DNA from 3 places in the Methylobacterium sp. Leaf106 genome. Region 2 is predicted to be linked to each of the others. Evidence: predicted binding sites of a transcription regulator. Region 2 holds the regulator's gene; each other region holds the start of a gene.
What was found. Region 2 encodes PhoB, which activates phosphate uptake and scavenging genes when phosphate is short. Its sites were predicted from a motif close to TGTCATNNANCTGTCAT; they were not measured.

Region 1 (3,395 bases), on a different contig from region 2:
GCGGGGCTCAAGCCCTGCCCGCGCCGGCCGGCGGCATCGCTCTCGACGCCCCGATTGTGCAGGTCCGCGGCGGTTGCGGCTTCGGCGCCCATCGCAATCCGTTCGGGGGCTGCCGCCTGAATCGAGGGCGGAGCGGCGCTGTGCGGCGGGCCATGACAGGCGCACCGGGCGGTTGCCCGCCCCGTCTCTATCGCGGTCCGGGTGGTCGCTGCCGTCCCTGACGCCGACGGTCCGGTCGCATCCCGACCGCGCACCGCGACGCTGACAGACCTCCGCCCGGTTCCCGCACCGGGCGGAGGTCTGCGACGAGCTGTTGCCAATGGCATACCCGCACGTATCGGGCAGCTCAACGACCGCTTATCAGCCGTTCAGGAAATCGGCCTAGAGCTGCGCCCGACCACGTTGGGTCGGGGCACATCTCCAGGCCTTTGTTGTGCCGCGCTCTTTTTCGCCGAACCGGCATCCACTTCGGCGGAGAGCGCTCTAGCCTCACAGTCGCTCCTTCGGGCTTCTCGTAGCACCCGAAACACCTGCAAGCGGGAGCAGCCCAAGGCCGAACCAGCGGCATCGACGCGATCATGCAACTCCTGGTGAGAGTTTTTCCTCACAGGGAATGTTGAGGACGGTCCCGCAGGCCATTCGGCCCACATCGTAGTCATGAAGCTGAGGCGGTCACCCGCGTCGCATCCGTCATCTCAGAACACGTGTCGCAGGATGAAGAAGAGGACGCCCGCCAGGGTGATGGCGGCGGGCAGCGTCAGGACCCAGGCCAATGCCATGTTGCGGACGGTGGACATCTGCAGGCCCGAGCCGTTGGCCGCCATGGTGCCGGCGACGCCGCTCGACAGGATGTGGGTGGTCGAGACCGGCAGACCGTAAAGCTCGGCGAGGCCGATGGTGCCGGCGGCGACCATCTCGGCGGACGCACCCTGGGCGTAGGTGAGATGGGTCTTGCCGATCTTCTCGCCTACGGTGACGACGATGCGCTTCCAGCCGACCATGGTGCCGAGGCCGAGGGCCAAGGCGACGCAGACCTTGACCCAGGTCGGAATGTAGCGGGTCCCGTCGTTGAGGAGGCCGGTATAGGCCTTCAGGGTGCCGGTCTCGGCCTCCGAGAATGTCGCGCCGTTCTTCGGCAGGAGCCGGATCGCGTCGGCGGCGAGATACATGTCGTTGCGCAGGTTCGATGTCGCCGCCGCCGGCACCTGCTTGATGGCGCCGTAGCCCTTCACGTTGTCGGCGATGTCGGTCGAGAGCGCAGCGAGCGCCCCGTACACGGCAGGCCGGTTCAGGTCCTTGGTCTTCAGGGCTTCCGACACCTGCTTGCGGGCCTCGGCGGCATCGGGCTTCGGCCCGTTCCCGGCATGGCTCGCGAACACCGTGCTGGCGTTCTGGGAGGTCTGGATGAAGGCCGGGGTGGTGTCGTCCGACATCGTGCGGTTGAGGGCGTAGGCGGTGGGGGCCGCGCCGATGAGAATGAGCATGATCAGGCCCATGCCCTTCTGGCCGTCATTGCCGCCATGGAAGAACGACACGAGGGTGCAGGTCAGGATCAGCAGGCTGCGGATCCACAAAGGCGGCGGGGTTTCGCCCTTGGGGGCCTCGTAGAGGTCCTTCCGGCGCACCGTGAACTTGAGGGCCAGCAGCAGCAGGGCGGCGGCGATGAACCCGATGACGGGGCTGAACAGCAGCGCCTTGAACACGCCGAGGGCCTGCGCCCAGTCGACGCCCGAGGTGGCCTGTCCCTCGGGGGCCATCAGCTGGTTGGCGAGGCCGACGCCGATGACCGATCCGATCAGTGCGTGGGACGACGAGTTCGGCAGGCCGAAAGCCCAGGTGCCGAGGTTCCAGAGAATCGCGGCGATGAGCAGCGCGAAGATCATGGCGTAACCGGCCGATGACCCGACCTGCAGGATCAGCTCCACCGGCAACAGGGTGACGATGGCATAGGCGACCGCGCCGGAGGACAGCATCACACCGAGGAAGTTGAAAGCGCCGGACCAGATGACCGCGACGAGCGGCGGCATCGAGTGGGTGTAGATCACGGTGGCGACCGCATTGGCGGTGTCGTGGAACCCATTCACGAACTCGAAGGCCAGGGCGATGAGCAGAGCCAGGCCGAGCAGCACGAAGGCACCGATGGCGAGGGGCGACTGGCCCACCGCGTTCATGTCGGTCACGAGGCTGTAGAGCGCGTAGGCCAATCCCGCGACCAGGACGAGCAGGAACGCGATGACCCCGCCCGGATGAATGCCGTGATCGAGCTTTGGCCCTGCGGCGGGCGCAATGGCGCCCTTCGGCAAGCCAGTCGGAGCAGCAACGGCGTCGGACATGATGGCCTCAGGACCCTAGGGATCAGTAATCCTGCCAGTAGGTCGCGCTCATAACAGTCCTGTGACACGTATTCGAAATTCTCCTCCCTCAACGGATTACGGCAGAGACCTCGAACGTAGCGAGCCGGCATTCCTCCCGAGCCTGGACTGGCGATAGGCCAGGTGACATTCGCATGAAGCCCGACCAGGCAACCGGCATGGCCTGCTCCAGCCGGACCGTGAGGATTCGCGAAGCACCCGATAAACCTGCATGCGGGAGCGGCCCAAGGCCACAGCGGTCGCTGCTGCTCCATTGCCGGCCTTCGACAACGTCATGATCCGGCAGCGGTCGACGCGGCGCTTGCAGCCGGCATACACACCGCTGCCCGTCGCGCGCTCGATGCCCTCGCGCTGGCGCTCCTTGATGAACCGCCGCAGGAACTCAAGCACCGTCGCCAACTCGACCCGGCCGTCGCGGCTGCCGCCCGAGATCTTCTCCGAACGGATGACCCCGCAGCCTTCGGCCTTCAACCGGGCAACCTGCCCTTCATAATTCTAATCGAGGGTGCTGACGCGGGCGTAACCGATGCGGGCCATAGTGTGTAACCTCAAGCTTTAGGTCCGAGGCTAAGTTGTGACAAATAGCCGGCTTGACCCCAGATGTTACGATGACCGGCGCCAGCTGTGTTACGTGACGCCAGGGTGCACCCTAATGTGACAACGAGCCGTGATCCCCTTTTAATTTTCGCAAGCCACCTCAATAAGTTCGTTTCACTGGGCGACAGTTTTGCTGAAATGAAGAAGCCCTAATATGTGAAGCCACATTAACAACGCGCGACGAGTTTTCATATCTTACTCTCATACAGGTGAATCCTTAAAGATGAACTCATCAAGCACTTTTCGGCCTTAAATCGCGGCAGACTTATTGTTGTATGGGACAACCGACCTATACCCGCAGGCGGCATAACAGATGATTGAATTGACTATCATCTATCTGAAGGTCAAATTTTTCTATTTTTAGTCATAAACGATTTCATAGATTCTGAGGTTGTCACTCCAACTAGGATTGAAATCTTACAAAAG
Region 2 (13,958 bases):
GCTCGAAGCGTCGGAGGGGGCTCGCACGCGTTGCGGTCTCGCCTGCACGATCGCCGATCATGCCAGCGTCGCATCCTGGCAGAACGGGATTCCCCTCATCCGGGACATCACCGTGACCCATGGCGGCGAGGCCGAACTGTCCGATGTGACGCTCCGCATCTCAGCGATTCCGCCGCTGTTCCGCCCCCTTACCCTGCCGATCCAGCAAATCGGGGCTGGGGGCCTCCAACGCATCGATGCGCCGGATCTGCGGATCGACGGAGCGGTCCTCGCCGGATTGCGGGAGAGCCGGCTCTGTACCGTCACGCTGACGTTGACGGCTCCAGCCGAGGGGAGCGATCGGGCGGGCGAGCTCGCCCGGGAGGAGTTCGACCTGCGGCTCCTGCCGCCCTCCCATTGGGGAGGCGCGGATGCGGCGCCCGAACTGCTCGCGGCCTTCGTCAGGCCCAACGACCCGGCCGTGGACGGCATCCTGCGCTCCGCCGCTGCGATTCTGGAACGGGCAAGGCGGAGCACCGCCTTCGACGGCTATCGCAGCGGAAGGAGGGCCAGGGCCTGGGAGATGGCGGAAGCGATCCACGCGGCGATGGCGGCCCTGCGGATCACCTACATCCTACCGCCCGCGAGTTTCGAACGGTTGGGACAGAAGGTCCGCGAGCCCACCGCGATCGTGGAGCGGCGGCTCGCCACCTGCCTCGACCTCACCCTGCTCTGGGCCGCCTGCTGTGAACAGGCCGGGCTCAATCCGCTCCTGATCCTCACCCGCGATCACGCGCTCCTCGGGCTGTGGCTCGTGGACGAGACCCTGCCGGAAAGGGTCGGTGACGACGCCCAGGCCTTGCGGAAGCGCCGCGACCTGCAGGAACTGATCCTGATCGAGACCACAATTCTCACCGCCGATCCGCCGGGGAGTTTCGCGGATGCGGTGGCGGCCGGCGCGCGCCTGATCGATGCGGATGCCGAATCCCCCCTGGAGATGGTCCTCGATCTGCGGCGCGCCCGGCTATCCGGCATCTCCCCCCTCGATACGGGCGAGCCCGGCGCACAGGCGCCGGCTCCGGAGATCGCGGTGGCGCTCGTCCAGGCGCTCGGCGCGCCCCCGTCCTTCGTCGAGGATCTCCCGGCTCCCCGCCTCGATCTGCCCCGTCGCGAGCCCCGCGACCGGCTGGAAGCCTGGAAGCTGCGGCTCCTCGACCTGACCCTGCGGAACAAGCTCCTCAACTTCAAACCGGGCAAGGGATCGCTCACCCTCGATTGTCCTGAGCCGGGCGCGTTCGAGGACGCTCTCGCGGCGGGCCGCTCCTTCAGGCTCGTCGCCCGTCCGCCTTCCGAGGCACCGCTCGGCGCGTTGGACGACGAACGCGGCGAGATCGCCGCCGATGTCGGGACGGAAGAACTGGAGGCCCGCCTCACCGACCTGTTCCGGCTCGCCCGCGGCAGTTTCGAGGAGGGCGGCGCTAACGTCCTGTTCCTCGCCTTCGGCTTCCTCACCTGGACACGGGGCAACGGCATGCCGCCCGCCCGCGCCCCCCTGCTGCTGGTGCCGGCGGCCCTGACCCGTGCCAGCGTCCGCGCCGGCTTCCGCCTCGTCCGCCACGACGAGGAGGCGCGCCTCAACCCGACGCTTCTCGAGATGCTGCGTCAGGATTTCGACCTCGACATGCCGGATTTCGCCGAGGGCTTGCCGGGCGACGAATCCGGCATCGACGTCGAGGCCGTCTGGCGAATCGTGCGCACCCATATCCGCGACCTGAAGGGGTTCGAGGTCACGACCGAGGTGGTGCTCTCGGCTTTCTCCTTCACCAAGTTCCTGATGTGGAAGGATCTGAGCGAGCGCACGGACCTCCTGAAGCGCAGCCCGGTGGTGCGCCACCTCCTCGACACGCCGAAACAAGCCTACGGCGACGGCACTGGCTTTCCCGTGCCGGAGCGCCTCGACGCGCAGCATCCGCCCTCCGGCATCTTCACGCCGCTCCTCGCCGATTCCTCCCAGGTCTCGGCAGTCCTCGCGGCGGCCTCGGGCAAGGATTTCGTGCTGTTCGGCCCGCCCGGCACCGGCAAGAGCCAGACCATCGCCAACATGATCGCGCAGTGCCTGGCGCTCGGGCGCACGGTCCTGTTCGTCTCGCAGAAGAGCGCCGCCCTGGAGGTGGTGCGCCGGCGCCTCGACGCGGTGGGGCTGGGCGCCTGCTGCCTCGAAGTCCATGCGGCCAAGGCCCAGAAGACGCACGTCATCGCGCAACTCCGCGAGGCCTGGGCCGCGAGGAGCGGCGAGCCCGTCCCCTGGGAGGACGCAGCCACCGATCTCCAGCGCCGCCGGGAGGGCCTGAACGGTGTGGTGGAGAGCCTGCACGCCACCCGGCCGAACGGCCTCAGCGCCCACTCGGCCATGGCGCGGGTCATCGCCGACAGGCAAACCGGCCGGGACGGGCTCAGCCTCGTCTGGCCGAAGGACGCAGCCTCCGCGCCCGGCCACCGGGATGGCCTGCGGGCCCAGTGCGGTGAGCTTGCCGCCCTTCGCCCCATCGTCGGGGACATCGCGAACCATCCCCTCCGGGGCATCGGTGCCATCGCATGGTCGCCCCTGTGGCGGGCCGAGATGGAGCAGGCTGTTCCCGAACTCGCCCGCACCCTGCCGGACTTCGCGACATCCGGCCAGCGTCTCGCCGAGGCGATGGGCCTGACGCCCCTCGGCCGGACCTATGACGGCCTGCGCGCGCTCTCCTCCCTCGCCGCCGCCCTGTTCCGGCTGGAGGCGCGGATGGGCCTGCGCTTCCTCGGCCCCGGAGGCGCGCCCTTGCGCCAGGCCATCGAGGCCCGCCGCACCCGACAGGACGCGCTCGCCCGGCTAACCACCCGGCTCTTCGTCGCCTATGCCCCCTCGGTGTTCGGCAGCGATTTCGACCGCCTGCTGGCCGAGTGGCGCGAGGCGAAAGCCTCGAACTTCTTCCTGCGGGGGCGGCGTCTGAGCCGAGTTCGCGACCTCCTCGCCCCCTTCGCGCAAGGGCGCGTACCGGAGGATATCGGGCCGGACCTCGTCACCCTCGCCGAGATCAAGTCCCTGCAGGCGACAAGACCCACTCTGGCGGAGATTCTGGAGAGCGCCACCGCGGAACTCGGACATCCGTGGTCGGATCCGGCGGCCCCCGCCGACCTGTTCACCGCTCCGATGGCCTGGGCGACGCGGCTCGCACCGGTCATCACCACCATGGCGCCGCTCGTCGGAGGCCCGGACATCGTCCGCGCGAGGCTCGCCGCGTTCCTCGACACCGAGGATGGCAGGCTCGAACCTGGCGGCAGCCTGGCCTTGGCAAAGGAGGATTTCACGACGCGGAGAAGCGCCACCGTGAAGGCGATCGAGACGCTCGGGCGTCTGGCCGGCAGGGCCAAGCCCGACCGCCCGGTGGAGACGGAGGGCGATTGGGTGGCCGGCGCCCTCGCGGTGGCGGAACGCTGGCGCAGGGCGCTGCCCAAGGCGCAGGCCTGGGCCAGCTGGCAGAGGGCGGTGAGCGAGGCGACGAAGGCGGGCCTCGGCCCTCTGGTCGCCGAGATCGAGGCGGGAACGCTGCAGGACGACGCCATCCTTCCGGCCTTCGAGGGCGCCTATGCGCGCTGGTGGATCGACCATGCCGTCACCGACGACGTCCGCCTGCGCGATTTCATGGGCCAGCGCCACGAGGAGGCGATCCGGGGCTTCGGCGAGGCCGATTCCCGGCTCTCCGGCCTCGCCGGGGCGGCGGTGCGTGCCCGCATCGGTGGCGGCGTACCGCTCGCCGGCGCCTCCGGCACCGATCCCGAATGGGGCACCCTGGCGCGGGAAATCACCAAGCGCGCCAGGCACATACCCCTGCGCCAGCTCTTCGCGCGGATGCCGAACGCGCTGACCCGCCTGACGCCTTGCCTGATGATGAGCCCACTCTCCATCGCCCAATATTGGCCGGCCGAGGCGAAGCCGTTCGACATCGTCATCTTCGACGAGGCCTCGCAGATCGCGCCGTGGGATGCCATCGGTGCCATCGCGCGGGGCCGGCAGGTGGTCATCGTCGGCGATCCCGAACAATTGCCGCCCACCAATGTGGGCGATCGCGGCGTCGACGAGATCTCGGACGGTCTCGACGTCGCCGACCAGGAGAGCATCCTCGACGAGTGTCTGGCCGCGCACCTGCCGCAAAGGCGCCTCGCCTGGCACTACAGAAGCCGGCACGAGAGCCTCATCGCCTTCTCCAACCGCCACTATTATCGCGGCGGGCTCGTCACCTTCCCCTCCCCCGTCACCGAGGACCGGGCGGTGCGGCTCCAGCACGTGGCCGATGGGCTCTACGAGCGCGGCGGGGCGCGGGTGAACCGGCCGGAAGCGCGCGCCCTGGTGGCGGAGGTGGTCGCCCGCATCTCGGACCCCGCCTTCGCGGCGGAGGAGCGCTCGCTGGGCATCGTCACCTTCAATGGCGAGCAGCAGCGCCTGATCGAGAACCTGCTCGATGCCGAGAGGCGGGGAAGGCCGGAGCTGGAGCGGTTCTTCGACGGGCGGATCTGGAAAGAACCGGTCTTCGTGAAGAACCTCGAGACCGTGCAGGGCGACGAGCGCGACGTGATCCTGTTCTCGGTGGCGGCAGGGCCGGATGCCACGGGCCGGATCACCGGACAGATCAGTTCGCTCAACCGCGAGGGCGGTCACCGACGCCTCAACGTGGCGATCACCCGGGCCCGGCGGGAGCTCGTTGTCTTCGCGTCGATGCGGGCCGACCAGGTGGATCTCGGCCGTGGCAGCGCCCGTGGCGTGCGTGATTTCAAGCACTTCCTCGCCTTCGCCGAACACGGCGCCCGCGCCCTCGAAACGGCGGCCGCGCCGACGGGGGGCGACATCGAATCGCCGTTCGAGGGCGCGGTGATGGCGGCCTTGGCCGCGCGGGGGTGGAGAATCGTGCCGCAAGTGGGCGTTTCCGCCTTTCGGATCGACCTCGGCATCGTCCATCCCGACGCTCCGGGGCGCTACCTCGCGGGCGTCGAATGCGACGGGGCGACCTATCACCGGGCGGCGACCGCGCGCGACCGTGACCGTCTGCGCGAATGGGTGCTCACCGACCTCGTATGGCGCATCCACCGGGTCTGGAGCACCGATTGGTGGAACGATCCGCAAGGCGCCCTCGACCGGCTCGACACGGCGTTGCGGGCCGATCTCGACGCCGACAGGGCGAAGCCGGAGCCGGTCGTGATCGCGCCGGCCGCCCCCGATATCCCGCAGGTGGAGCCCCCCGGCCTCTATGAACCCGCCGACCTGTCGGGCTTCTCTCCCGATGCCGCGCGGTTCCACGAGGTGGGTTACGAGGCCACGCTGGCGGCGATGGCGGCCGTGGTGGTCGCGCGCGAAGGTCCTGTTTTCGCTGACGTTCTCGCCGAGCGCCTCCTGCGCGCCCATGGCTTTGCCCGGATCACGGCCCGCCTGCGCCAGCGCGCCCTGGGGGCCGTCGATCCCCGCTGCCCCCATACCGGCGAGGGCGACCGCATCGTGCTCTGGCCGGAGGCCGCCCCTGCCGGGCCGGTGAGGTTCCGGCCGGCTGAAGGAGAGGGGCGAGCCCCCGCCGACATCCCGCTCCAGGAGCTCGCAGGCCTCGCCCGCGACCTCGATCCGGCACCCGGCGTCGAGGGGCGGATGGCCGCGCAGCTGGGCCTCGGCCGGATGAGCGAGGCGGTCCGCGCCCGGTTCGCCGAGGCCGCCTCGCTGGCGCGGGAGAGCGAAGCATCGGCCCCGAAACCCGTCGGATGAGACAGGCGGATCGACCGCCACGCGACCCCCGTTTCGACCGCCATGCGCCGGGGTTTATGGCGGTACGCGACAGACAAAAGCCCCGCCTGGTAAGGCGGGGCCGATGGCGGTGATTGTGAAGCCGTGCGACGTGGATCAGGCTGCGAGCTTCAGGGCTTCGGGAGCGTTGTCGTTCACGAGGACGAGCTCACCGGCCGTGACGGTGGAGGTGCTGGTCGTGGGGGTCAGGCGATCGGCGACGAAGGCCACCAGGGAGATGTTGGCGGCAGCGGCGACGGCGACGGCGGTGAGAATGAGAGCGGTCATATCGGTGTTCCTCGGGGCGATGCGTTTGCGTTGCAGCATGTATGACAGCCTCCCCGCCTTGCTGGTATACCAAACGCCAAATACCACTCATGCAGCCCGCGCATGGAATGCACACTATCCTGCGAAGCCCTGCATTTAACGCACTATGATGCATGTCGGGCAGCACGCCCGATCCACCCTTCTCCTGCCCGAAGGTCCCGGCCCGATGCCCCGCCCCACCTCAGCCGTCCTCGCCCTTCTGCTCGCGGCATGGTCCTTCGACGCACGAGCACAGGATGCGAACCGGGTGCGTGCGATGAACGCGGTGAGCGACCTGTCGCGGGCGCACCGCGAGCAGACGGAGACGCTCCGGCGTATGGAGACGGTCCAGCGCGACCGGGCCAGAGCGGATGACAGGACCCGGCGCAACGCCGAGCGGGACAGCCGTTCGATGCGACGCTTCGACCGCTGAGCCGGCGTCGACGGGAAGTCTCCGCCCTCCCCCGCACCCTCCAGCCGTGGGAAGCCGACGGATGGTCCCGACCTGAGGGTCAGAGCCGGGTGGCGAGGGGACCCTGACGTTTCGGCCCGAAGCCGACGTTTCGCCTCCGACGCGAGAATCCTGAGACATCCGATTGCGGAAGTTTTCAAAGCCGACGCTCGTGCATCTCGCCGGCGCGGGGACAGACTAAACAGCAACATCGTAGCGACACGCGACGCGATGAGACGCTGCGCCAAGGGTTTCGGTCACCTGGATAGCGTCCGCCCCTATGCGGAAGGTCGAAAAATGGTCAATTGCCCTTAGAATTTTTTACCGAGGGGAAACTTACAATGGGCAACGGAAAGACGCTTGGCTATTTCGGCGATGTTCTGACAATCGCTAATACAGCCGTCAATCTGATTGGCATGATTCCCGGCCTCGAAATTCCAAGCGAGTTAAAGGCGGTCTTTGGCGAAGAAGAGGATCCGACGCAGGCATTTCTTGAAGGAATGGATCAGAAGCTCGATTTGCTTTCTCGGCAAGGCGATGAAATCCTCGCGGAAATCAATCAGCTCGGTGAAGGTATCAATTACGATAATAAGATGGAGATTTCGTCGCTTGCTCAGGCGTCGAAATCACATCTCGACCAATACATGAATACGAGCCCCTCCGATCCAAAGCACGCTGATTATCGATCCCTGGCGATCGATAAATCGACCGATGCGCTCTCCATGGCGATCGAGTTCGCCGGGAAGCCGGGTGCCGACGCCGGGCTCGTCATGCCAGCCCTCCTGTCTGCGCTCGCCGCTCGGATCAACGTCATTCGCGAGATCGAAGACGGCGCGACATCGGGTGACTTCAAGGAGACACTGAATGCGGGAATCAATGCACTGCATGAAACAGTCGCCTCGTATAAGAATGAAGTTTTAGAATTTGCAAAACATTCCGATCAGGACAAAATCGGTGCCAAAGTCTATTTAATCAATGGCAATGTTCTCCTCGATGTTTGGTACGATAACGGTGAGGCGGGCGGCCTTCGAACATACCAGCAGGAAATTGTGATTGGTGCGCAAGGATCGGCGGACCATAAACTCATGGACACTGCCTTGACGCCCGCGGTACCAATCCCAGGCGCCCCCGGACACTATTATGACCGCGATATAACAAATTACGACGTTATAAAAAGTCTTTTTACGAGCCGCGGATTGGAACAACAATTCAACGATAAGGAAAACAGCTGGCTGAATGAGTATTTTTACCCACAAAAAGGGGTCACAAACCTTGAAAAGGCCGTCGATACCCTGCGACAGCTGACGAGCGGCCAGCACAAGTTCGATGTCGCCGACTCGATCGGGAGGACGATCGAGATCGATCACCCGACATATGACAAGGCGCCCAACACGCTGGAAGGTTACGCCGGCAACGATACGCTTATCGGGGGTGATGGCAACGACACGCTCAAGGGCGGCGGTGGCAACATCGATTATACGGTCTTCGGCGCCAATGGTGACGGCCACGATACCCTCTACGGCAAGGGTGGCGACGACATCATGCTCGGCGGCACCGGCAACGATGTGCTCGACGGTGGTGCGGGCAACGACCGTCTCGATGGCGGCGCCGGCAGCGACACGGCGAGCTACAAGTCGGCGACCGTTGGCGTGACCGTCTCCCTCGATTTGCAGGGCTGGCAGGAGATCGTCCCCGAAAAGGTGACCGTGTTCCAACCGGACCCTTACCCCGGCGAGGGCCCCGGAGGCATCGTCACCCCCCCTCCCGTCATAACGACGATCCGGGCGGAAAAGGATCGCCTCCTGAGCATCGAGAACCTCGAAGGCAGCAGGTTCAACGACCGTCTCACGGGCAACGTCATGAGCAACACGATCCACGGCGGCGCCGGCAACGACGACATCGACGGTCATCTCGGTGCGGACCGGATGTACGGCGAGGCCGGCAACGACACCTACGTCGTCGATCAATCCGGCGATCGCGTCTTCGAAGCGAAGGATGCCGGGCAGGACACCGTCAAGACGAGCGTCAGCTACGTCCTCGCCGCCGGACAGGCGATCGAGACCCTGGCCACGGCGAAAGCGACGGGCACGGGCGCGATGAACCTCACCGGCAACGAGTTCGCTCAGGCGCTTGTCGGCAACAACGGCGCCAACCTCCTCGATGGCAAGGGCGGCGCCGACACGATGACCGGGTATGCGGGGAATGATACCTATGTCGTCGACAATGCCGGCGACGTTGTCGTCGAGGCGGCCGATCGCGGCATCGACGCCGTCCGCTCGTCCATCAGCTTGACCTTGGCGGCCAACGTCGAAAACCTCACGCTAGTCGGCACGGCTGCACTCAACGGCACCGGCAACGCTCTCGCCAACACTCTCACCGGCAATGCCGCCGCCAACCTCCTCGACGGCAAGGCCGGCGCCGACATCATGGCCGGCGGCGCGGGATCGGACACCTACATCGTCGACAATATCGGCGACAAAGCCGTCGAAGTGAGCGGCGGCGGTGACACCGACCTCGTCAAGGCATCCGTGTCCTTCTCGCTCGGGGGTTCCTACGTGGAACACCTGACGCTGACCGGCACCGAGAATCTCAGCGCCACCGGCAACTCGCTCGACAACGTCCTCAGGGGCAATGCCGGCGTCAACGTCCTCGACGGTAAGACGGGCGCGGACACGATGATCGGCGGTGCCGGCTCCGACACCTACATCGTCGACAACATTCGCGACAAAGCCGTGGAGGGGAGCGACGGCACCGGCATCGACCTCGTCAAGGCGTCGGTGTCCTTCTCGCTAGGGGGTTCCCACGTGGAGAACCTGACGCTGACTGGCACCGGCAACCTCAACGCCACCGGCAACACGCTCCTCAACGTGCTCAAGGGCAATGCCGGCGCCAACCATCTCGACGGTGGCCTCGGGGCGGATACGCTGACGGGTCTGGCGGGCGAGGATACCTTCGTGTTCAGCACGAAGCTCGGCGCGACCAATATCGACCACATCACCGATTTCTCGGCCGGGATCGACACGATCCAGCTCTCGAAGAGCATCTTCGCGGCGCTCTCGGCCGATGACCTCGCGGCGGCGTTCAAGGACCTGGGTGTGACCGGCGCGAAGATCGATGCGGACGACCGCATTCTCTACAATCGCGACACCGGTGCCCTGTCCTACGACGCCGATGGCAGCGGCACCACGGCCAAGGTGGTCCAGTTCGCCATCATCGACAACCACGATAAGGCGACGCTGACGCACCTCGATTTCCTGCTGGCGTAAGCGTCCCGACACGCCCTGGCCGAATGAGACTCATTCGGCCAGGGCTGCTCGGACGTTCAGGCCCCATGGTGCCCCCGAGATCATGCCGAAGCGGCCCGTAAAGAGTTCCGGGGTCGAACTCCCGGCCTCGTTGCCCGGTGGCAGCCCGCAGCCGCGGCGACCTCCCGTCGTCGAGATCCGGGCGCTCGTTCCAGGCGGAGCGGCGCGAAGCCGGACCCGCTCTCACTCGTCCGTCGAGAACATCTCGTCGAAGGAATAGCCGGAGCCGCGCACGGTACGGATCGGGTCGCTCTGGCGCGGGCGGTTGATGGCCTTGCGCAGGCGGCCCACATGCACGTCCACCGTGCGTTCGTCGATATAGACGTCGTGGCCCCAGACCCCGTCGAGGAGCTGCTCGCGCGAGAACACCCGGCCGGGGCTCTGCATCAGGAACTCGAGGAGCTTGAACTCGGTGGGGCCGAGATGGATCTCGCGGCCCTGGCGGCGGATGCGGTGGCTGACGCGGTCGAGTTCGATATTGCCGGCGATGAGCAGGTCCGCCACGTGGCTCGGCTTGGCCCGGCGCAGGAGCGCGCGGACCCGGGCGAGCAGTTCCGGCACCGAGAACGGCTTGACGATGTAATCGTCGGCGCCGGTGCCGAGGCCGCGGATGCGGTCGCCCTCCTCGCCGCGCGCCGTCAGCATGATGACCGGCAGCCGCTCGGTCTCGCGCCGGGCGCGGATGCGGCGGCACAACTCGATGCCGGAGAGACCGGGCATCATCCAGTCGAGGAGGACGAGGTCGGGAACCTGCTCCTGAAGGCGCAGATCGGCTTCGTCGCCGCGGGCGGCGGTGTCGACGACGAAGCCCTCCGCCTCGAGGTTGTAGCGGAGGAGAAGGGTGAGGGCCTCCTCGTCCTCGACGATCAGGATGCGCGTACTCATGCGGGTGTTTTCAGGGTGAGGGCGGCCGTCCCGTCACGCACGGGACGGCCGCGCGACGATCGTGCCGGAATGGCCCGACCGGAGGGACGGTCAGGCGCTGGCGGGCAACGACACGGTGGCGTAGTTCGATGCGTCGTTCTTCGGGCGATCCTGTTCGGCCAGTTCGTTCGTGCCGGTGACGAGGTAGTGGATCGTCTCGGCGATGTTGGTGGTGTGGTCGCCGATCCGCTCGATGTTCTTGGCGCAGAACAGCAGGTGCGTGCAGAACGAGATGTTGCGCGGGTCTTCCATCATGTAGGTCAGCAATTCGCGGAAGAGCGAGTTGTAGAGTGCGTCGATGGCGTCGTCACGCTCCCAGACGTCGAGGGCGGCCTTCACGTCCTGGCTCGCATAGGCGTCGAGGACGTCCTTCAGCTGCTCCTGCACCAGGTCGCCCATGTGCTGGACGGCGATGACGATCTTCTGCGGCTGGATCTGCTCGGCGATGGCCACCACGCGCTTGGCGACGTTCTTGGAGAGGTCGCCGATCCGCTCGAGATCGTTCGAGACGCGGATGGCCGAGACCGTCTCGCGCAGGTCGATGGCGAGGGGCTGACGCTTGGCGATGAGCAGGATCGCCCGCTCCTCGATCTCGTGCTGGAGGGCGTCGAGGCGCTTGTCGGCGCCGATCACCGCCTGGGCCAGGGGCACGTCCCGGCGCACCAGGGCGTTGCCGGAATCGGTCATCATCTTCTCGGCGATCCCGCCCATCTCGGAAATCGAGCGGCGCAGGTTTTCCAGTTCCGTATCGTAGGAACTGACGATGTGGTTGGGCATGCTCGCACTCCTCGACCGAGGCCGCCTCGGGCGGCCTGCATCGCGTAGGATCGGGATCGGGTCCGGTGCCGCGGAACGCGGCCCCGGCGGGCTCAGCCGAAGCGGCCGGTGATGTAGTCCTGGGTCTGGCGCTTCTCGGGGTTCATGAAGATCCGCGTGGTGGGGCCGAACTCCACAAGCTCGCCGAGATACATGAACGCCGTGAACTGCGAGATGCGTGCCGCCTGCTGCATGTTGTGCGTGACGATGACGATCGTGAACTCGGAGCGCAGCTGCTCGATCAGTTCCTCGATGCGGCCCGTGGAGATCGGGTCGAGGGCCGAGGTCGGCTCGTCGAACAGGATCACCTCGGGACGCTGGGCCACGGTGCGGGCGATGCAGAGGCGCTGCTGCTGGCCGCCGGAAAGGCCCATGCCGGACTGCTTGAGCTTGTCCTTAACCTCGTCCCAGAGGGCGGCCTTGCGCAGGGATTCCTCGACGCGGACGTCGAGATCGGCCTTGGGCAGCTTCTCGTAGAGGCGCAGGCCGAAGGCGACGTTGTCGTAGATCGACATGGGGAACGGCGTCGGCTTCTGGAACACCATGCCGATGCGCGAGCGCAGCTCGTTGAGATCGACCTTGGCGTCGAGGACGTTCTGGCCGTCGAGGAGGATCTGCCCCTCGGCGCGCTGCTCGGGGTAGAGGCTGTAGATCCGGTTGAAGGTGCGCAGGAGGGTCGACTTCCCGCAGCCGGACGGGCCGATCAGCGCGGTGACCTGGCGGTCGTGGAAGTTGAGGTTGACCGACTTCAGGCCGTGGAACGAGCCGTAATAGAAGTTCAGGTCCTTCACGGCGATGCGCACGGGGGCCTGCTCGTCGGCCTTGTGACGGCCGGTCAGCTGAGCTTGCGTGATCGCGGGAGCGGCGTTCATCGGGTGCGTGTCCTTGTCGAGGGCTGGATGGGACGGGGGCGCGGGGTCAGCGCGCCCGCTCGCTCTTGATGACGAAGCGGGCCACGATCGAGAGGGCGAGGATCGTGGCGGTGATGAGGAGGGCGCCGGCCCAGGCGAGCTGCTGCCAGTTCGAGTAGGGCGAGAGGGCGAACTGGTAGATCATCACCGGAAGGTTCGGGATGCCGCCCATGAGGTTGGGCGAGAACCAGCTGTTGTTGTTGAGCGCGGTGAAGAGCAGCGGCGCGGTCTCGCCGGCGATGCGGGCGAGCGCCAGGATGATGCCGGTGACGATGCCGGCGCTGGCACCGCGCCAGGTGATGCTCTTGATGACGATGGAGGGCGGTGCGCCCAAAGCCGCGCCGGCCTCGCGGAGCGTCGAGGGCACGAGGCGCAGCATGTCCTCGGTGGTGCGCACGATCACCGGGGTGGCGATGATGGCCAGCGCCACGCCGCCGGCCCATCCCGAATAGGTCCCCATCGGCCGCACCATCAGGGTGTAGACGAACAGGCCGATCAGGATCGAGGGCGCCGAGAGCAGGATGTCGTTGAGGAAGCGGATCACGTCGGCGAGCTTCGAGTTGCGGCCGTACTCGGCAAGATAGGTGCCGGCCATGACGCCCACCGGCGTCGCGATGACGATGCCGATGAAGGTCAGGACCACGCTGCCGAGGATGGCGTTGGCGATGCCGCCGCCTTCCGATCCGGGGCCGGGGGTCGGTTCGCTGAAGAGCAGCGGCGAGAAGCCCTTCACGCCCTCGACGATGAGCATGAGGAGGATCGAGCCCAGCACGACGATGCCGATAAGCGTCGCCACGGTGCTTCCGACGATGAGCAGCTTGTCCGCCACGCGGCGGCTCGACCGGACGCGGCTGGCCTTGAGCGGCGGCGCTGCGTTGGTGGTGAGGGTGTTCACGGCGTCCATGGTTCGGGCTCCAGAGGGCTCAGGCGACCTTCACGCGCCGGACGAGCAGGCGTGCGACGATCAGGACGACGAAGGTGATGACGAAGAGGATGCAGCCCAGCGCCATCAGCGAGTTGAGCTGCAGGCCGTCGGCCTCGTTGAACTCGTTGGCGATGCGCGAGGCGATGGTGGAGCCGGGATCGAAGATCGAGCCGGACAGGCGGTTGGCGTTGCCGATGACGAAGGTCACCGCCATGGTCTCGCCGAGCGCGCGGCCGAGGCCGAGCATCACCGCGCCGATGATCGACACGGACGCCTGCGGCACGAGCACGTGGCGGACCACCTCCCAGGTGGTGCAGCCGATGCCGTAGGCGCTCTCGCGCAGCACGGTGGGGATCTGGTCGAGCATGTCGCGGGTGATCGAGGCGACGAAGGGCACGATCATGATGGCGAGGATGATGCCCGCCGTGAGGATGCCGACGCCGGAGGGAACCCGCGCGTAGAACAGCGTGCCGACGATGGGCAGCCCCTCGACGAGGCTCGACACCGGCATCTGCACGTAATGGGCGAAGAGCGGGGC
Region 3 (3,395 bases), on a different contig from region 2:
AGAACGATGCGGGCGATGCCCGCCTCATCGGTGTCGAACAGGATCTCGTCGGTGGCGCTCATGCGGGGGTCCCATGCCGGACCGGCCGAGAATCGGCCCGTCCGACACGGGTCTTGCCCATCCCGGCCGCTTTGGGCAACCGCGTCCGGCCGAGCGGCGCCCCCGGCATGGTCAGAACAGGGCGGGGACGAACATCTCCTGCGGCACCGGCTGGCGGGCATAATCCTCGTGGCGCATGCGCTCGGGCAGATGCACCGGCGGGTGCTCCACGTCGCCATAGGGGATTTGGGTGAGGAGATGGCTGATGCAGTTAAGGCGGGCCTTCTTCTTGTCCACGGCCTCGACCACCCACCAGGGCGCCTCGGGAATATGCGTGCGGGCGAGCATCACTTCCTTCGCCTTGGTGTAATCCTCCCAGCGGCGGCGGGACTCGACGTCCATCGGCGAGAGCTTCCACTGCTTCAGGGGATCGTGGATGCGCATGTTGAAGCGCAGCTCCTGCTCCTCGTCGGTGATCGAGAACCAGTATTTCAGCACGATGATGCCGGACCGCACCAGCATGCGCTCGAATTCCGGCGCGGACTGGAAGAATTCCTCGTACTGGTCCGGGGTGCAGAAGCCCATCACGCGCTCGACGCCGGCCCGATTGTACCAGGAGCGGTCGAACAGCACGATCTCGCCGCCCGCCGGCAGATGCGCCACGTAGCGCTGGAAGTACCATTGCGTACGCTCGCGCTCGTTAGGAGCCGGGAGCGCAGCCACGCGACAGACGCGGGGATTGAGACGCTGGGTGATGCGCTTGATCGCGCCGCCCTTGCCGGCCGAATCCCGCCCCTCGAAGATCACAACCACGCGTAGTTTCTGGGCCTGCACCCAATCCTGAAGACGAACCAGCTCGTGTTGCAGTCGGAATAGCTCCCGGAAATAGATCTTCCGGTCCATGGTGGGCAGACGAGGCCTGGCATCGATTTCGCTAACGAGTTGCTCGAGGCGCTCGTCTTCGAGCTCCATCTCGAGCTCTTCATCGAAATCGTCCGCCATCTCTCGGCGAATAGCCTCGATATCGAAAGGACGAGTCCCGGCGCGCGTGCCGTCCATGATATTGCCTTCCTGATGAATGGGAATCATCCGAACGCTTGAATCACAGCTGCATGACAGTATGGCGACCCCCGTCGGCAACGGCACCACATTCCTTATTCGATTCGTAGAATTCAGCATCCGACGCCGAAAGCCCGAGAATCGCTGGACTCTCCCTCAGCTTCTGGTATGCGGCGTTTATTTAATCGATACGATTTTTGTAGATACTTGAGCGGTCAGAAAACGAAATAGACCGAATTATAAGGCGCATCCCATTGTCGATACGTAACAAACAACTGATCGCAACTTAGAAAAGTTCTTGAAATAACTCTGCAATAGGAGATAAAATGCAATGGAACGCTTTATCGTCCGTTTCGTCAAGCCCATATGCCTGGCTGTCATCACCTTCTTCTCCGTTTATTTTCTGACCGGAAGTTCCTTCATCGGATTGATCGTGAGCAGCATCCCGTTGTTGCTTGGCTGGCTCGGCATCATGGAAACCTTCGCCTATGGCATGGCCGCGACGGTGTTCATCGGTGCCGTCATCTGGACCGTCGCTCCGGCCGACATGAAGGTTCTCGTCGGACATCAGGCCACCGCCTTCGCTGAGGTGCTTCGCAAGGAAGCGGACAAGGGCCTGAACCGCAAGGAAGCCGACGGCAGCGTCAAGGAAGCCGACAAGGGCGTCGTGACCCGCTGAGGATAGCCAATCGTCGTCGCCCCCTCTTGCGGATCGCATGACCCGCAGGCCGAGCATCGATCGGCGGAGGTGTCCCTCCGTCATCACAGTGTCGCCCAGCGTTGCGATCCAGCGCGATAGTGAGCCGGCATTTTGCTGGCCATGATCGCCGCGACCGCACCATGCAGCACCTTCTCATCGAGGAATCCCCCCTCCCGGGGCTGATCTTCGCCCTCACCTTCGACGCGGAGGGACGGGGACGCCAGGTCGGACCGGGGGACGGAATTCCCTCGCTGGACGACCCGGATCACGGCTTCGTTTGGCTCCATGTCGACCTCGTCGATGCGCGGACCGAGGCGCTCATCCTCGAAGGACGCCTCGGCCCGGCCCGGCTCGCCGCTGCGACCTTCGCCCGCGACGAGCATCAGCGCGTCGTCGTGGACGGCCCCCATGCCGGTTTCGTCATCGCCGACCGGGAACGCGCCTTCGACGGTTCGTCGAGCGAGGAGCCGAACGGCCGTCTCCATTGCATCCTCGGCCCGCGCTTCCTCGTCAGCGGCCGCCGCCACGCCACGGCCTGCGCGGTGGCCGCCCGCGACGCGGTCCTGTCCGGCGCCATCGTCCCCGGCCCGGCCAAGCTGCTCGAGCGCTTCGTCGGAAGCACCGTCGAGGCGCTGACCGCCACGGCCGAGCGCCTGTCCTCCTCCCTCGACGCCATCGAGGACGACATGCTCGACGAGGCCAAGGCGGACGATCCGAGGCCCCTGGGACCGATCCGCCGCCAATCCGTGCGCTCCCACCGGCAGCTTGCCGGGTTGCGGGCGGTGTTCCACCGGCTCGAGGACGAAGCCGGCACGGAGGGAGATCAATTGCCCGAAGCGGTGGGCGCCATGGCCGCGCGGGTGGTCCAACGCCTCGATTCCCTCCACCGCGACATGCATGTCCTGTCCGAACGTAGCCGCCTGCTGCAGGACGAGATCGCCGCCCGCACCACCGCCCTCACCAACCGCCAGCTCTTCACCCTGTCGATCCTCACGGCCCTGTTCCTGCCGCCCACCCTGGTGACGGGCGTGTTCGGCATGAACACCAAGGGCCTGTTCTTTTCGGAATCCGACAATGGGTCACTGCTCGCGCTGGGAATCGGCGCGCTCGCGGCGCTCGCCGTCTACCTCGTCATCCGCCGGCTCAGTCTCGCCGGCCGGCCTGGTTGATCCGGAACGCGAACGCGCCCACACCCCCCTCGATTCATCCGACCACCGGAGCCTTCCCCCGCATGGACTTCTTTCGCCGCTTCACCGTGCTCATGTGCGCGCCGAACTTCGACCCGGACGATCTCGAGGGCGTGCGCGTCCAGCAGATCATAGGCTCGGTGGAAAAGCTCGGCTTCGAGGTCGTCCGCGCCCGCCGCGTGGAGGACGCGGCCATCGCGGTCCAGACCGATGCCGCCATCGGCTGCATGGTGGTGGATTGGGGCAAGCGCGGACTCGACGGCAAGGCCGCCGCCCTCATCAACCTGATGCGGAAGCGCGGGCTGGAAATGCCCATCGTCATCATGGTCCGGCGCAAGCGCCTGGAGGACATCCCCGTCGAAGTGCTCGACTTCATCGACGGCTACATCTTCCTCGCGGAAGAGACCCCG

Region 1: a site for PhoB is predicted at 2,384-2,400, ahead of ASF34_RS07765 (inorganic phosphate transporter). Genes of this name have one in related genera too.
Region 3: a site for PhoB is predicted at 1,856-1,872, ahead of ASF34_RS20670 (CorA family divalent cation transporter). Genes of this name have one in related genera too.

The regions. Positions count from the first base shown of each region.
Region 1 is NZ_LMNB01000010.1:21,193-24,587, forward strand. Features, by position in the region: gene ASF34_RS23745 (GCG_CRPN prefix-to-repeats domain-containing protein) at 1-221, shown strand, start outside; gene ASF34_RS07765 (inorganic phosphate transporter) at 696-2,333, opposite strand; partial or broken gene ASF34_RS22140 (recombinase family protein) at 2,559-2,909, opposite strand.
Region 2 is NZ_LMNB01000012.1:627,498-641,455, reverse strand. Features, by position in the region: gene ASF34_RS10715 (DUF3320 domain-containing protein) at 1-5,764, shown strand, start outside; gene ASF34_RS23090 (hypothetical protein) at 5,900-6,070, opposite strand; gene ASF34_RS10705 (hypothetical protein) at 6,276-6,521, shown strand; gene ASF34_RS10700 (calcium-binding protein) at 6,881-9,805, shown strand; gene phoB (phosphate regulon transcriptional regulator PhoB) at 10,028-10,729, opposite strand; gene phoU (phosphate signaling complex protein PhoU) at 10,820-11,545, opposite strand; gene pstB (phosphate ABC transporter ATP-binding protein PstB) at 11,638-12,456, opposite strand; gene pstA (phosphate ABC transporter permease PstA) at 12,503-13,399, opposite strand; gene pstC (phosphate ABC transporter permease subunit PstC) at 13,419-13,958, opposite strand, start outside.
Region 3 is NZ_LMNB01000035.1:87,802-91,196, reverse strand. Features, by position in the region: gene ASF34_RS20685 (enoyl-CoA hydratase/isomerase family protein) at 1-62, opposite strand, end outside; gene ppk2 (polyphosphate kinase 2) at 172-1,098, opposite strand; gene ASF34_RS20675 (hypothetical protein) at 1,430-1,777, shown strand; gene ASF34_RS20670 (CorA family divalent cation transporter) at 1,939-2,967, shown strand; gene ASF34_RS20665 (Orn/Lys/Arg decarboxylase N-terminal domain-containing protein) at 3,030-3,395, shown strand, end outside.